DNA from 4 places in the Fictibacillus sp. EA-CB0309 genome. Region 3 is predicted to be linked to each of the others. Evidence: riboswitches for the same ligand, from Rfam matches in the RefSeq annotation. Region 3 holds a riboswitch; each other region holds the start of a gene.

Region 1 (4,212 bases), 1.2 Mb from region 3:
TCGATTACGAATCGCACGGTGTACTTGATACGCACGAAGCGGTTACTCGAACGCGCAAACTCGGAATCGAAACGATCGGCATGTTCATCGCGAACGGAGAAATAACGGAGGAAGAAGAGAAGCTAATGCAGAACATTTACGGACCGCAAAACGTAGTCGTGCCAAGCGCGGCTGAACTTGTTGACTACCTCATGCCCGTATTGCGCAAACTGCTTTTCAAATCTTTATAAAAACGCCAAAACGCCCAGGACAACAGATCCCAGGCGTTTTTTTATGTATGTATTAATACTCCAGCAGCTTCAGCCAAGCGAAAATCACGCCAACAAACCCCGTGTAGCTAAAGATCCTGACAGACCATTCTGGTAAGGCTGTTCGAAGCAGGCTTGAGAATATGCCGACCACTATAAAAGCAGCAAGCAAAATATAAATTGAAATGATATCAAACGGAATACGCAAAGACAGCCAGTGTTCCATCGCCAAACCCCCTAGTATGGATAATATCGGTCAAAATGCCTATACATTAAGAAAGAAAATCCTTGAAAACAAAAATTCGTACCCAAAATCCAGCATTCTAAGGAGTTAACATCGGGCACCGGAACTAGGGCAAACGCATATTGTATTGTAGATATCAGGGTGTAAGGAGTGAAGAGTTTGAACCAGCGTGTAGTAGACGTTATTTTAGCAGAAGCAGAAGAACAATACTTAGCGAACAATAAAGACGGTGCAACGTTTGCAGCCGAACTCGCCTTGCTCGCATCAACGCTCGTAACTGCCGGGGACTTCCTGGCAACATTCAGCGCTGCCATCGCACTCAAACAAATCTACATCGATCAAGCACAAGCTCAAAAAGACCAGCAAGAACAAGAAGCGCAGATGAAAGACATCCAAGATCAGCTGACTGCACTCAAAAACGAAATCAAAATGCTTAGGGGAAAAAGGTAAAAGCACTTTTCCCCTTAACTATTTTCCCGAAGGATCAATCATACTCTTTCTTCTTCCACTCATCCTCAGGCATCTCAAACTCATCGCTCGAGAAACGCTCCTCCTTAAACGGATCACCGTACATATGAAAGCCATTCTGCTCCCAAAAACCAGGCTGATCTTCCGCTAAAAACTCAAACTTTCGGATCCACTTTGCGCTTTTCCAAAAATAAAGATGAGGAACCACAAGGCGAAGCGGGAATCCGTGCTTGTCTGTTAGCGGTTTGCCGTCAAATGAGTGTGCGAGCAGCACGTCATCATGCAGCAGATCTTCAAGCGGTACATTCGTTGTATAATCATAATCCGCGTGGACCATTACGTACTTCGCTTTTGGATCCACATCAATGTGCTTCAGAAAATCTGTAAACTTGACGCCTTCAAACGCATTGTCGAATCTCGACCATCTTGTTACACAATGAATGTCGCGTACGACCGTGGTTTGTGGCATCTTCATGATGTCTTCAAAAGTAAATTCGACATGTTTCCCAACGAGTCCTTCTACAGAGAACGACCATTTTTTCATGTCATAAACAGGCACGTCACCTTCGTGTAAAATTGGAAACCGCTCCGTAACCACTTGTCCAGGCGGCAGCCTGCCTTCAAGCTTTTCATCAACTTCTGGAACGCGCATCTTCTTAATGCGATCCGCTTTATTAAGACTCATAAATCTCAGCATCCTCTCTAACAAACTAAAAAACGCCCTCTTTTAAATAAAAAGAGGACGAATGATTCCGTACACATCCTCTTATCTTTCAGTTTAAAAACTGTTAGATGTAGCACCGTGCCTAAAGAATAGGTGGTTGCCGGGCTTCATAGGGCTAATTCCCTCCGCCTGCTCGAAATAAGAGACCGAATAAATCGGCTAAAACGTATTAAAGTTACACTTATTATGACATAGGAGCATAAAAAATCAATGACATTTCCTTGGATATTCCAAGATACAACACAACGATTCCGAAAATGGCGGTGCTGATCAAGAAGAAGTAAACGATTTTTTCTTCCGCTTCCTTTTCGCTCTGTCTTTTTTCCGCTTCAGTCGATTCGCCCTTACCAGAACCTTGCGACGTTCTTTTCTTTTGTTTACCAAAACCAAACATAGGATTACCCTCCGCTCTTCACACGTTTCCTGTTAACAGTTTTTCATGTAAAAGCGAATTTTAAACAAAAAACCCCTAGAAGTCTTATTAAAAAAGACTCCTAGAGGCTATGAAACCACTTCTCACATATTATTGCTGAACGGCTTTTGCTGCATTCACTCGGCCGTTTTGGAACAGCGTGCCCGTGCCTGTTACAGGATCAGCTGTATCTTCAAGTGCTGCACGAATTTGTGAAGCGTTCTTACCTTGAGCAGCCAGAAGTCCAGCTACACCTGCAACAACGGGTGATGCCATGGACGTTCCTGAGAAACTCGCATACTGGTTGTTTGGTGTTGTCGAATAGATATCCACGCCAGGTGCCGCAATATCAACCCACGTACCAAAGTTAGAGAAAGAAGCTTTTTGATCGTTTTGATCCGTAGCGGCAACCGCGATCGCGTTCGAATAGTAAGCAGGATAGCTAGGAAGTAAGACCCCAGAGTTACCAGCAGCAGCGATTACGAGCGATCCTTTGCTAGATGCATAGTTCACCGCATCTTCAAGAGTTTGCGTACCAACAGATCCACCGAGACTTAAGTTGATAACTTGCGCGCCTTGATCAGCCGCATAACGGATACCTTGTGCTACATCATCCAGTGAACCACTGCCTTCTGCGTCTAACACGCGAACAGCTAGAATTGAAGCTTTAGGAGCCAGCCCTGCGATACCAACACCGTTATTCGTGTTCGCAGCTGCGATACCTGCAACGTGAGTACCATGTTCGTTCTCATCGATCGGATCGTTGTCATCATCAACGAAGTCAGCACCCTTTATTACTTTTCCAGCTAGATCCGGGTGATTGTAGTCAACGCCGGTATCGATTACAGCGATTTTTACAGATGACGAACTTTGCGTTGTGTCCCAAGCTTGCTCGGCACCAACTTTTTGAGGAGCGTATTGTTGCTTATATGCAGGGTCGTTCGGAACATAACTCGCATGGAACGTAGCGTTCGGCTCAGCGTATTCCACGGATTCTAAACTCTCATATTTCTTTACTGCATCTGCCACATTGCCATCGACTTTTACAACGGTAAAGTCTTTCGTCACATCCACAACTTTACCACCAAACTTTGAAACACTATTTTCAACAGAGCTTGCAGCTGAAACAGAATCCTTGAAGTGTACGATAATTTCCTGTGATGCAGCTTCCTGTTTAGCTGAAGGTGTAAAAGAAGCTTCCTTCACTCCTGACTCAGCAGCTGAAGCTGGAAGAGCCAAAGAGACGACTAGTGGTACAGATGCGGCAAATGCCACGAAACGCTTTAACATAAAAATCACTCCTCAGATGTATTTACCAAGCAGACTTGGCTTTGGTTGGTAAGGAATTCAACAGCATTTTACAAAACCCTTTATTGTTATCCGAAAATAATGATAACTTACTACAATGCTGTCGAAGGTGAGACTTTTTATCTATGGTTAAAGCGTAACATGTGAAACTATTTTATTATCTTAAGATAGAGTTACGATAGTAAACATTACATAACAAAACTGTAAAGGAAACATAAAGACGTGAGCTGAAACAGAATGATGTAAACTTTTGGAGAAGCCATGTAAGCTAAAAATGAATAATGAAATTTGAGGAGGAGGATAAAAAATGGCACGTTTACCCGAAGTGAATGTTGAGGGAACACCGTTTAAAAAAGCACTTGCCAATGCGCCAGAATTCTTGATGCTTTTCAGCAAATGGACAAGGCACTGAACAACATCCTAGAGCCAGAACTCATGGAAATGCTCCGCTTGCGAGCGGCCTCAAACAACGGCTGCGATTACTGACAAAGCATGGACTACGGGACTCTGGACGAGTCCGCTCGACAAACAGCGATGAAACAAGGAAACGCTGAACTGTCAGACCGCCAGCGGCTAGCTTTAGAACTCGCCGACCACATCATGGCGTATCACGGCCAGCTGCCAGATGAACTTTACAACCGGTTAACACAACATTTTACCCGCGAAGAAATCATTGCGCTCTTTTTCCAGATCGGAAGTAAAAACGGAGCAAACTGGTTTATTATCGCGATGGGAATTTAAAATAAATAAGTAATTAGAAAACGTCCAGATCAGCTTCATCTGGACGTTTTTATGTATTATCTATGTT
Region 2 (4,212 bases), 410 kb from region 3:
TAGAAGGAAGTCTTGCTCCTGCCTCACGCAGCAACTCAATCGATAGTTCTAAAACAACAGCTTCAAGTATAGGCGGAAAAGGGATATCGTTACGTGACGCCACAAGGGTCGCCAGCAGATTTTCAGGAATCATCTCATAATGAAAGGTTAAAACCGCTACATAAAGCGGCGTGGATAACACAGAAAACATAACGGCCATCAGTCGGATCAGACGAAAAGCAGAAGCTAGTACCCAGTTTAGGAAATAGTCTTCAAAGGCCGAGAAGAATTCAACGATTGTTGTTGGTCCAGTCAACGCGTGTGGCGATCCATCGGCTATAATCGCTACTTTACCTTCTGCTAATACACTTGCCACACGGTCAGGACGTTCCGTATCAATGAGCTGTGGAAAAGGTGAATTCCCATTGTCTGAGATCATCTGATTAATATAGGAGCTGTCTACGATATGATCATATTCAATATCGTTGACCCGCTGTATCGCTGTATTTACGTTTTCTGAATCAGCAATTCCATCTATGTAGATAATGGCAACCCTTGTTTTTGAGAGTTTACCAACGCGAACCTCTTTTACTGTGAACTCAGGGATCGGCAATCTTTTTCGTATAAGGTTCAGGTTCGTATCGAGTGATTCTACGAATGCTTCCTTAGGACCAACTACGCTGAACTCTGTTTCGGGAATAGAGATCTGCCGGTTTTCTGTAGAAAGACTGGGAATCAACAAACCCTCTGTATCTTCTTTATTCATCTGTATAAGAATAAAGCCTTCTGTTACTTTGTTAGCGATATCACGAACATCATTTGTCTTTACTATGCCATCTAAAGGCAAGTGTTTCTGGATATCATCTAGATTTTGAAGGGTAAGATCCGTTATATAGGGTAATAAGTCACGGTGGACAAATTCTGGGTTTACGAGTGTTTTATAATATGAGATATAAAATGTGCTTGCCGATGATTGTTTGACCGTGGAAAAATCTGCAGAAGCACTCAGTTTTTCCATCAATTCTTGGAAAGTTAAAGAATCTCGATTATTGGTCGGTTTTGGTTCTGGTTGTTTTTTCTTTTTCTTAAAAAAGTTCACGTGCGGCCACCCACTCGTTTTGAAGTAAGTTATTTTCCTAGCATTTCCTGACACCTTAATAATATTCTGATATGGTGCTTCCGGTAGGGTAGCGATTTTATCGTTGACATCTAATGACAGTTAGCCTATGATTATCATTAAATTAAATATTCAAACTCTTATTAAGAGCAGGCGGAGGGAATTAGCCCTATGAAGCCCGGCAACCATCGGCAAAACGTATGTTTTTACCGAAACGGTGCTAAATCTAACAGCGGTCACGCTGAAAGATGAGAGAACGAACGGATCTTACTTACTAAACCGTGTTCTCTTATGAACGCGGTTTTTTGTTTTTTCTATGAGTAGGTGCATGGACGGCTTGTTAGTTGTGGTTTTGTCGAATGGCCTTTATTTTGCGATTTAGACTTAATTGAGGATCAAAACGACTTAATTTTTTCATTTTAGACTTAATTGGTTCACATTTAGACTTAATTTGTACCTCATAAAAGTAAAAAGGAGTGGGTGAGATGGACTTAACGGGATGTATACAGTGGAAAGGGAAGAAATTAGCTCACACCATACATTATCCAGCGGGATTTAAGGGTGGCACCGAAAAGTTTCCGCTCATTATCATCTGTCACGGATTTACGAGTACACGAATCGGAGTGGATCGTTTATTTGTAAAAACCGCTCAAGCATTGGTGCAACTTGGATTTGCCGTTTTGCGATTTGACTATGCCGGCTGTGGTGAAAGCGATGGGGAATATGGGGATAACGAATTTGCGTGTTTTATTGACCAGACGAAAAGAGTAATTTCATATGGCAGCAAGCTTCCGAACGTGGATAGGGATTCACTAACGCTAATTGGTCATAGTCTAGGCGGGGCGGTTGCGGCTTGTACAGCGGCTGAGGATGATCGCGTCGGGAATGTTGTCCTATGGTCGGCGGTAGGAAATCCCTTTGAAGATATTAAGGAGATTGTCGGATATAACGGAGAACATGCGGTAATCGATCATTTAGGATACGCCATCACGGAAGATTTTCTCTTGTCGCTCCAAGCTTTCGCGCCTATTGAGGAAATTCGGAATTATGATGGCAACGTACTCTTGATCCATGGTACGGCAGACCCCGTGATTTCATCAGGTTATTGCAGAAATTATTTTGATGAAGCAGTGGCTCGAAAAGTTGGGAGCAGTAAGATGGTTCTTGTTGAAGGCGCGAATCATACGTTTTCTTCCATAGCTCACTTTGATCAGCTGATCACGGCCACTTCTGATTGGCTTTTGAAGCATGCAGCACATGGGTTTCAGAATAATTTGAAAAAAGTGTTTGACATGTAATGGAATTCCTGTAATAATACAAAGTAATTTGATAGGAATACTCTTATTAAGAGCAGGTGGAGGGAATTAGCCCTATGAAGCCCGGCAACCATTCGTACTGAATCGCCAGTATGGAAACGGTGCTAAATCTAACAGTGGTCACGCTGAGAGATGAGAGGAAATCGGATCTATTTTTCGAGAAGCCTTCTGTCTCTTTTATGAGCTCAGAAGGCTTTTTGCATGCTGCCTCTTGTAGAGTTTTTATCAAAGAAAAAATAGAAAAATAGGGAATAGGGGAGAAAGAAATGAAAAGAATAATTCAAGTTTTACTCGCGAGTTTGGCAGTGTTTGTATTAGCAGCTTGTGGATCATCAGCAACAAGCGGCGGGGAGAAAACAGAAAAGCTGGTAGTTGGGGCATCGAACGTACCGCATGCTGAGATTTTAGAAGAAGCTAAGCCACTTTTAAAAGAAAAAGGCGTTGATCTAGAAATCGTTACATTCCAAGACTACATCTTGCCGAATAAGTCACTTTATGAAAAAGAAATCGATGCGAACTACTTTCAGCACATTCCATATTTGACACAGCAAGTGAAAGACAACCCGAAGTACAAGTTTGAAAATGCTGGTGCGGTTCACCTTGAGCCGATGGGAGTTTATTCGAAGAGACATAAGTCATTGAAGGATCTTCCGGATGGCGCGAAAGTAATCTTAAGTAACTCGGTTGCTGAGCATGGACGTATTCTTTCCATCTTTGAAGCAGAAGGGCTGATCAAGCTTAAAGAAGGAAAAGGCTATGAAGCACAGCTTAGCGATATTGTAGAAAATCCGAAGAATCTTGAGTTTGTGGCAGACATCGATCCAGGTCTATTAACAAAAGCGTATGAGCACGATGAAGGAGACGCAATTGTTATCAACACAAACTTCGCGATTGATGCAGATCTAAACCCGAAAGAAGATTCTATCGCACTAGAAGGATCTGAATCACCATTTGCGAACATCATCACGGTTCGTGAAGGAGACAAAGACAAAAAAGCGATCAAAACATTGCTAGAAGTGCTTCACTCAAAAGAAATCACAGACTTTATTGACAAAGAGTACAAAGGTTCTGTGCTTGCTGTGACAGAGTAAAATTAGATTAATTACGTCTTGTTTTCGAGGTGAATGAAACTGGGAATCTTATCTGACCGTGTAAACGAGCGCAGGGAAAGAATCATTACTTTTATTCTTGCTGCCGCTAAATTAGAGTATCAGTTAAACGATAAGGATTATTACCACAGACTGCCTCTAGCCAAATTAGAGCAAGAATATAAGGAACTTAAGGAACTGCAGAAAAAGTTATAGTAAGTGAACTTAGAGCAGCCGTATATCGACTGCTCTTTTTTTATGGGTGATGATAGGTTGCTTGAAGCAAGAAATTTCACCAATTAGGTCATCCAAAAGTTTATTTGAGAAAAATATATTGACATTACATGAAATTCCTGTAATAATACATAGTAATTTGATAGGAATACTCTTATTAAGAGCAGGTGGAGGGAATTAGCCCTATGAAACCCGGCAACCATTCTTACTGAATAGCCAGTAGGAAAACGGTGCTAAATCTAACAGCGAACGCTGAGAGATGAGAGGAAATCGGATTTTTTTCGGAAGCCTTCTGTCTCTTTTATGAGTTCAGAAGGCTTTTTGTATTCTGCCTCTTGTAGAGTTTCTATCAAAAAATCTAAGGAGGAATTATTTTGAAAAGAAAATTTTTGTTAAGTACAGCGCTAGTCACGGGGTTAACGGTTTCGTCTATCTTACCAGTTACATATGCGCACGATGAACTGGGAGACATCAACAT
Region 3 (4,212 bases):
GGAAACGGAATGGACTTCAGATCTGGATATGCTTTTTCATCAAGCACTTCCGTTTCTCTTGGGTTAACAGGAACGACCTTATATCCGAGGCGCTGCATTTTTCTTGCAAGTCTGTGACTTGGCCTTGCTGGATTTGAACTTAGCCCTACGATAGCAAGTGTCTTAGGGCGCTGAATTTCTTGACCGTTTTCTACCGCTTTATAAAGTGATGATTGCAATGCCCAGCGAATGACCCCTTCATCATTAATCGTGATCTCTGTTTTGTCAGAACCGATGCCCGTTGCGACTTGAATGGCGCGATCAAGATCATTCGTTAGATCTTTCACCGATTCAAGTCCGATCGATAAGCGAATGAGTTCTTCTGTTACGCCTGTTGCAAGCAACTCTTCACCGCTTAGCTGCTGGTGTGTTGTTGAAGCCGGATGGATAATTAATGATTTTGCATCTCCCACGTTTGCAACATGTGACCAAAGTGAGATGTTGTTGATTACTTTGCGTCCGGCATCGCGTCCGCCTTTGATTCCAAAGTTTACGATCGACCCGAAGCCGTTGCTTAAGTACTTTTTTGCCAGTTCATGACTTCGGTGAGATGTTAACCCCGGATAGGACACCCAATCGACTGCTGGATGTTTTTCAAGATAGTCAGCAACTTCCTGCGCATTTTTTGTATGTTTTTCTACTCTTAAGTGCAAAGTCTCTAAACCTTGTAAAAGAAGGAACGCATTATGCGGGCTTAAGCAAGCTCCAAAATCTCGTAATAGCTGTACGCGCAGTTTCGTTGCAAATGCCAATGTTCCAAAATCATTTGCATATCGGAGTCCGTTATAGCTTCTGTCAGGCTCCGTGAATCCCGGATACTTTTCTGAGTTCCAATTAAAACGTCCTCCGTCAACCACCACTCCACCGATTGCCGTTCCGTGTCCGCCGATCCATTTTGTAGCTGAATGGATGACGATATCCGCTCCCCAGCTTAAGGGCTTTGTTACATATGGTGTTGCGAAAGTGTTATCAATTAGAAGCGGCACTCCGTTTTCATGTGCGATGTCCGCTACTGCTTCAATATCTAGTACATTCAGGCTCGGGTTTCCGATTGTTTCAGCGAAAAAAGCTTTCGTGTTTGGTGTAACCGCCTTTCTAAAATTCTCTGGATCCTCAGCGTCAACGAATTTTACGTTGATTCCGTATTTCGGAAGAGTAGTAGAAAATAAGTTGTATGTTCCGCCATACAGATTTGTAGCAGCAACGATCTCATCACCAGCATGTGCGATATTCAGAATGGCAAGTGCGATAGCTGACATGCCTGATGAAGTAGCTACCGCTGCTACACCGTCTTCTAGGAGGGCTACTCTTTTTCAAACACATCTACTGTCGGGTTTCCAATTCGGCTGTAAATGTTGCCTGGCTCATCGAGTGCGAATAAACTTTGTGCGTGATCGGTATCTGAAAAAACATATGAAGTAGTTTGATAGACTGGCACCGCTCGCGATCCAGTCGTCGGATCAGGCGCTTGCCCTCCGTGTAAAAGCAATGTTTCAATATCGTATCCGTCAAAAGATTTAGTCATGTTAACCTCTCCTTGTTTTTGTAAAATTAAGTTGGTAAAACGTATAGGAAAACTAGGGATAAAGATTAGAACTCTTCCCTTGTTTCGTATGCAATTTTTAAAATGAAAATGGATTGCGGTGTGAAGTTTTATGTTGAAGAAAAATAAGGGGAAAAAGAAAAACCCCTTCCTAAGAAGAGGGTTTTGGTCCTCCTCTTATCTTTCAGATCAAAAACGATCTGTAGGAATTGGCACCTTTCCAAACCAAATGTGGTTTGTTGGTTGCCGGGCTTCATCGGGCCTAGTCCCTCCGCCTCTCTGGATAAGAGATAATTAAATTATGTTTAACACATTACCGTGCTGATGTTTGTTTTGTTCTTGAATAGGATTATAGAGTATTACGTTTTAAAAAGTCAACCGTTTTTTGAAAAATCATAAAAGTAATACAAAAGACTTAGCGGCTTAGTGTTCAACTGTCAGCTTTGAATTAAGATTATGCCCATGCTATGCAGCTTATGCCAATTTCGTTCCACTTTTTTCATCTGTCCATTTAAATCCATCTATTTTTTCACTAGTACTGGTATTCGGTTGGCGATCGCATCTTTTTCTCCGTACCTAATTTTCTGTTCAGCCGTTAATTCACCAGACTGCAGCAGATCCCAGTGCGATGCAGCTAAACTTGTTAGCTGAATAAACTCTTCTTGTTTCACACGCTGTTTTACGATGAGATCTCCATTAGAATATCCTTCTAAAAACCCATCTGCCATCCTATGCAATCTGTCTTCAAAACGATCAAACTCATGTTTGGCATAGCGCGGTGTATTAAAAAACGTCGGGAACAGTGTTCGGTAGTTATTTAGAAAGTTGCCTGCTAATGAATCCCCGCTATATAGAATCGGCACTGGATCGATCAGACTTACTCTGCCGTCTATGTGAAGCAATATATTTTCAGGTGATGTATCTTGGTTTGTAAATGTAATGGTTTGCTCATCAATCTCTCTGTTCTTTAAGCAATCTTGAAGATAAACTAGAGCTGTTGGACGTATGGAACCATCATAAGAATCTATAAATCTATTAAAATCATTCACATATTCATCGTTCTCTTCTTTCATAAACTCAGAAACATCTGACTGCAGTTTCCCCTCAATCGTTTTGCCGTTCCATGATAGATAACCAAACCCTTTTAAACCATGTTGAACAGCATTCAAATTTCTGAAGAACTCACCTAATTCCGCGCCTACTTGAAACGCTTCTACAACCGTAAAGTTATCTAGTTTGATTGCCTTTCCTCCATATGACTCAACTGTAAACGTTTTGTCTTTTTCTACATGGTAATTGAAGAATTCTGGACAGATTCCTGGTTTAACTGAGTTAGCCAGTTTGTAGTAAGCTTTTGTTCCAGCATACTCTGCGTAAGAAGCCGCTTCATCAAACTCAATTTTTCTGCCATATGCTTCCGCTTTAGGAAATCGAACGACTACTGGGTCACCTGTACGCAACTGAATGAGATAAGCATAATGCCAAGCCCCTTCGCCTAAGTATTGGAATTGCGTTGGATCTTTAAGCTCTCCCAGTCCGCTTTTTTGCAGAGCATAGTCAATTAAGTCAAATGTCTCTTTCATAAGATGTTCCTCTTTCTATTCTGAAAAATACGTTTTATGAAACACATATTCGGTATCTGTCGAAAAGAATCCTTTTTTCTATTGAAAATTTGTAGGTCTGAAGTCACAGGGAGATGAATGAGGGGCAAGGTACAGAGGTTTGAATTTGAGGGGTTAAGGCGCTCGTATTTTTCATATGGCGCTCGTCCAGCGTGCTTTGACAGCCGCTGGACGAGCTATATTTCCATAAAATCCTTCTTATAGGACCATTGAAAGTCGTTTCTTGATTAATCTACGTATGTTACGATCTCTTCTACTGCTTTTCGTGCCAATTTTTTGGGCTGATCTTGTGGGTGACCTAGTGAAATGACCATATTAATCTGCTTCTCAGATGAAATATCCAAATACTCGCGAATCGCATCTTGAGCTAATAACACAGGACCTGTCATCGGACAAGAACCAAGACCGCGCGCATGTGCGGCTAGCATTAAGTTTTGGATCGCTAGACAGCTGCTCTTAATCCCTTCTTCTTCCCAAACTGATTCTTCCGCAAGCTCGATCGGGTCAAAGATTTTTTCACGGAATTTCGATTCGTAAGGAGTAGCTAAACAGATGATTAACACAGGAGCTCCTGAGAATGCAGTGGCATATGGACCGAACGAACGAGTCAGCAATTTCGCTTCCTTCGTCTTGCCGTTCCCTTCCGCTCTGGCTGCCAGCTTATGAATAGCATCCCACGTCATCTCTTCAATTTTTTTCACTTTATCTTTGTTGCGAATTACGATAAATTCCCATGTTTGTGAGTTTGTATCACTCGGCGCATAGCGAGCGCAATCCATGATCTCATAAATATCTTCTTGAGCTACTGATTCATCCGTAAACTTGCGAACACTTCTTCTTCCATGCACGATTTCTTTAAAATCCTCGTATTTCATGATTGTCTCCTCTGACTCAATGAATGGTATTAACTCCTTGTATTATACAAAAGATTGGAACTCTCTTCAAAACACATAAAAAAACAGCGCTCTATTTTACACTGTTTTCTGTATCCATCTCTTTTTTCGTTTT
Region 4 (4,212 bases), 930 kb from region 3:
GGTGCAGTGGGCACTGTAATCACAGAAGCGAGTTTCATATTATTCTCTGCTCCAAATGCGTCCATATAAACTTTATGCTGAAAAAGGTTTGCGTCCAATGATCCGCTTTTCAATGAAATATTTGGTTGTACATAATCATTGAATTCTTTTACTTCAACGGTGTATCCCTTTTTCTCAAGATAAGGTTTTACCCCTTTTTCAAGCATGTCACTGTATGGAACGGTGGCACCTAATGTAATTTCCTTTTTTCATCTTCTCCTGATGCACCACAACCCGTTAGCAGTACGCTAATCAAGATCGCTACAATTAAAATTAATGGATATCTCTTCAATTTGTCTCTCTCCCCACTCTTCTAATTATTTACTTTCCGCAGAAGCTCGTCTGAATTTTGCCGCCGGATGGTCTTTTGGCAATAGAGGCTCCCCTTGAGAAAATAATTTTTCTCGGAGCGTACCTTTTTTGTAATCTTTTTGTAAAGTCCTCTCTCTTGAAGAACGGGTACAACCAACTCCACAAAAGATTCTAAATCGCCTGGTGTTACAAGATGATTTAGGTTGAACCCATCCACTCCAGACTCTTCAAACTGCGCTTGGATGCCATCTGCTACTTCTTCTGGGTTGCCGACGATAAAACTTCCTCTGTCCGGTGACTCAAAACGATTTAAGACTTCTCCTACCGTGAGCGGTTTAGGCGCATCGGTTGTAAGCATAGCTGCTTTATAATGTCCGCCTTCTGTTGATTTGTTGTATCCAAAAGGAAGGTCAGGATCTAACCCTTCATATTCAGCAATATCATAGCCGCTTGCGCCGTATTGTGCTTTTGCAGCATCGGCACTCCAAACGCTTGCATATGCTTTAAACTTTTCTTCTGCTTCCTCAGTTGTTACTCCGACCACCACGTTTAAGAATGAAAAGATTTTGATGTTTTCTGGGTTCCGTCCATGTTTTTTGCCCGCTCTCGGATGTCGTCCGCATAATAGCGGATTCTTTGTGGTGTAGGGCCGCCTACGAAGATGCACTCTGCATGCTTTGCTGCGAAATCTCGCCCCCGCTCTGATGTTCCTGCTTGATAGATGACTGGCGTTCTTTGCAGTGATGGTTCGCTTAAATGCGGTCCTTCAACTTTGAAATATTGTCCTTCGTGATTGATCTCATGAACTTTCTCAGGATCAACAAGCGTATTGGTTTCATGGTCCTCAATAAAAGCATCATCTTCCCAGCTGTTTTCCCAAAGCTTGTATGACACCTCTAAATATTCATCAGCGATGTTGTACCTCTCATCATGTTTGATCATATTCTCCAAACCAAAATTCCTCGCAGCATTCGGTAAGTAAGACGTGACCACATTCCAAGCAATCCGGCCTTTTGTTAAGTGATCAAGAGTAGAAAAGCGTCTCGCGTTGCCAAAAGGCTGTTCATACGTAGTACTAACCGTAACCGCAAAAGATAGATTTTCTGTAACACTCGCCATTGCAGATATAAGAAGCGCTGGATCATTCAGCGGCACTTGCAGTCCATCACGGACCGAAGGATGCTTGCTTTTTTATACACGTCATATATGCCAAGTACATCTGCAAAAAACACAGCATCAAACTTTCCTTTCTCTAGAAGTTTTGCGTATTCAATCCAATAATCCAGATCCTTATAGTTTCTATGTCTCTTGTTCTCCGGGTGCTTCCAAAGGCCATGAGAATTATGCATAGCACTTGTCATCTCAAACGCGTTAAACAATATTTCTTTACTCAAAATTGTTTCCTCCGTTACATAGAATTTTTTTGTACCCATCCCAAGAGAAAATAAAAAAACCTCTTCAAAATTAAGAAGAGGTTTAAAAATACGTGAAATAAACATACGTATAGGTCTCCTCTTATCTTTCAAGCCATTGCGCTTGCTGGAATTGGCACAGTACTAAAAATAGTTGTTGCCGAGGCTTCAAAGGGCCAGTCCCTCCACCTCTCTCGATAAGAAATCGATGATATTCAATTTAGTAACGAAATATACAGGAATACAAATAGCCTGTCAATGGAATTTAGAGAAATAAAATAATTTTCTTAACAATCAGTTTTTAGTTGACAGCGGTTTGCTTTATCCTCTATAGTGGTGACTAATAATTAAATATTGTATCTTATCAAGAGTCAGGGAGGAACTGGTCCTACGATCCTGCAGCAACCGCTTTTATTAAAAGAAAGGTGCTAATTCCAGCAGATGTTTTTGAATGTCTGATAGATGAGAGAGCGTGTTAGCACATGGAATCTACGTCCTCTTTCGTCTTTGAAAGAGGGCTTTTTTGTTTGTTTATCCTTTGCAGTCTTTGTGGGCGGTTGGTTTCCGTTTCAGGTTGCTTCGCTTTCCGCGGGGCGTGCGGTGAGCCACTTCGCGCTTCGCACCGGTAAGTGTCTCACCTGCCCACTCGTCCCGCAGGAGTCTCGCACCTTACACTCCAACCAACAAGACAATGAAGTTTTTAAGAACCATCCAGACATAAACAACTTACTGAAAAAACTATAGGAGGGAACCATGAGCATACCTTTGAGAAAAACCATCCAAAAAGATAGTTTTGAAGAAGCGATAAATACCGCACTAGCACTAAAAGAAGTTTTCAAGAAACGGGCAGAATTTGTAGATCGAGAAGGCGTTTTTCCTTATGAAAACTTTCAAGATCTTAAGAAACATGACTTTCTTTCTCTTACCATTCCACAAGAATATGGTGGTAAAGGGTTAAATCTAGTTGAATTCTTAACTATACAAGAGCACTTAGCTGAGGGAGATGCACCTACTGCCCTTTCTCTTGGGTGGCATTTGGGTACTCTTTTAGAGGCGGCAGAAAATCGTCATTGGAATGGAAACGCGTTCGCTGATCTTAGCCGGAAAATTGTTGAACAAAAAGCACTCATTAATTTGGCACAAACAGAGCGTGCGACAGGAAGTCCGTCTCGAGGGGGTATTCCTACTACAACAGCAGTTAAGAAAGCAGACGGATGGCTGATAAACGGAAGCAAAGCTTTTACTTCTATGGCAGAAGCCCTTGATTTCTCGGTCATTACTGCTACCATTTCTGAAACCAACCATAAAGGATTTTTCTTAGTGAATCATCGGGAAAAAGGGGTTTTTGTAAAAGAAACATGGGACAGCATCTCTATGAGAGGAACAAAAAGTGATGATCTCCTTTTAAAAGACGTTTATGTACCCGAGGAAAATCTTCTTGTCATAGAAGACGGGAAGAACATTATTCCTAAAGGCTGGTATCTTCAAGTTCCTGCTGTATACCTAGGCATCGCAAGAGGAGCGCGGAATTACGCGATTGAATTTGCATCAGAGTATAGCCCTAACACCTTATCAGGACCTATCTCAGAAGTACCAGAAGTGAGAAGAAAGATTGGCAAGATAGAACTTGAGTTATTTCAAGCAAGAACGATCCTTCACGCCGTTGCTGAAAAATGGGTAAACCACCCTGAACAACGTCATAATCTAGGTACCGAACTCGCTGCTGTTAAGCACTCTGTAACAAACAGCGCAAATAGAGTTGTTGATCTCGCGATGAGAATCGTTGGTGCTAGAAGTCTTTCTGTGCAAAATCCGCTTCAGCGGCACTTCCGAGATGTAAGAGCCGGTCTTCATAATCCGCCAACAGATGATGCCATCGTCTATTCGTTAGCGGATGCAGCGCTTAAATAAAAGAAGTCAACTGACAGATTCATGATAAACTCAATATTTTTTTGTATGATGAGTTTTAGATCACCATAGGTTATTATGGATACAATATATTTCCATATTAATCAATTCACAAAAGGTGGTTTACTCATGAGGGCGCTTCTTCAATTCACTTATTTACAAGCACTTTCTTGCATCTTTCCAGTCATCATCTTTGGTGCGTTAGCTCTTTCAAAATTCGTCAGCATTCCGTTCATCCCTCGATACGATTTCATACTCCTTCTTTGTCTCTTAACACAGGTTGCGATGATCGTAACGAAACTTGAAACGATAGATGAATTAAAAGTCATCTGTGTCTTTCACTTAATCGGTCTGGCTCTAGAATTATTTAAAGTTCATATGGGGTCTTGGAGCTATCCTGAAGAGGCATATTCTAAAATTTACGGAGTACCTCTTTACAGCGGTTTTATGTATGCTAGTGTTGCAAGCTATATTTGTCAGAGCTGGCGGAGGTTAGATCTTCAGATTAAGGGTTGGCCGAATCCTCTCTTTTCTTTTGGAA

Evidence for each region. A riboswitch is a leader RNA that binds a small molecule or an ion and turns the genes downstream of it on or off. The one in region 3 is predicted to bind S-adenosylmethionine.
Region 1: another riboswitch for S-adenosylmethionine. It lies ahead of ACEWFH_RS03620 (sulfite oxidase-like oxidoreductase); the one in region 3 lies ahead of ACEWFH_RS18665 (PLP-dependent aspartate aminotransferase family protein).
Region 2: another riboswitch for S-adenosylmethionine. It lies ahead of ACEWFH_RS16335 (alpha/beta hydrolase family protein); the one in region 3 lies ahead of ACEWFH_RS18665 (PLP-dependent aspartate aminotransferase family protein).
Region 4: another riboswitch for S-adenosylmethionine. It lies ahead of ACEWFH_RS02105 (acyl-CoA dehydrogenase family protein); the one in region 3 lies ahead of ACEWFH_RS18665 (PLP-dependent aspartate aminotransferase family protein).

Annotation. Positions count from the first base shown of each region.
Region 1 is NZ_CP169271.1:627,028-631,239, forward strand. Features, by position in the region: gene ACEWFH_RS03605 (vWA domain-containing protein) at 1-230, shown strand, start outside; gene ACEWFH_RS03610 (hypothetical protein) at 283-474, opposite strand; gene ACEWFH_RS03615 (hypothetical protein) at 652-942, shown strand; gene ACEWFH_RS03620 (sulfite oxidase-like oxidoreductase) at 977-1,645, opposite strand; SAM riboswitch class I at 1,724-1,829, opposite strand; gene ACEWFH_RS03625 (hypothetical protein) at 1,869-2,078, opposite strand; gene ACEWFH_RS03630 (S8 family peptidase) at 2,208-3,386, opposite strand; gene ACEWFH_RS03635 (carboxymuconolactone decarboxylase family protein) at 3,897-4,145, shown strand; gene ACEWFH_RS03640 (VOC family protein) at 4,202-4,212, opposite strand, start outside.
Region 2 is NZ_CP169271.1:2,923,376-2,927,587, reverse strand. Features, by position in the region: gene ACEWFH_RS16340 (spore germination protein) at 1-1,078, opposite strand, end outside; SAM riboswitch class I at 1,234-1,351, shown strand; gene ACEWFH_RS16335 (alpha/beta hydrolase family protein) at 1,582-2,394, shown strand; SAM riboswitch class I at 2,435-2,551, shown strand; gene ACEWFH_RS16330 (MetQ/NlpA family ABC transporter substrate-binding protein) at 2,679-3,503, shown strand; gene ACEWFH_RS16325 (hypothetical protein) at 3,537-3,716, shown strand; SAM riboswitch class I at 3,886-4,000, shown strand; gene ACEWFH_RS16320 (LVIVD repeat-containing protein) at 4,109-4,212, shown strand, end outside.
Region 3 is NZ_CP169271.1:3,332,068-3,336,279, forward strand. Features, by position in the region: partial or broken gene ACEWFH_RS18665 (PLP-dependent aspartate aminotransferase family protein) at 1-1,564, opposite strand, end outside; SAM riboswitch class I at 1,757-1,872, opposite strand; gene ACEWFH_RS18670 (hypothetical protein) at 2,104-3,165, opposite strand; gene ACEWFH_RS18675 (nitroreductase family protein) at 3,432-4,079, opposite strand; gene ACEWFH_RS18680 (hypothetical protein) at 4,171-4,212, opposite strand, start outside.
Region 4 is NZ_CP169271.1:347,194-351,405, reverse strand. Features, by position in the region: gene ACEWFH_RS02115 (MetQ/NlpA family ABC transporter substrate-binding protein) at 1-206, opposite strand, end outside; partial or broken gene ACEWFH_RS02110 (LLM class flavin-dependent oxidoreductase) at 357-1,784, opposite strand; SAM riboswitch class I at 1,864-1,967, opposite strand; SAM riboswitch class I at 2,122-2,232, shown strand; gene ACEWFH_RS02105 (acyl-CoA dehydrogenase family protein) at 2,517-3,674, shown strand; gene ACEWFH_RS02100 (DUF817 domain-containing protein) at 3,801-4,212, shown strand, end outside.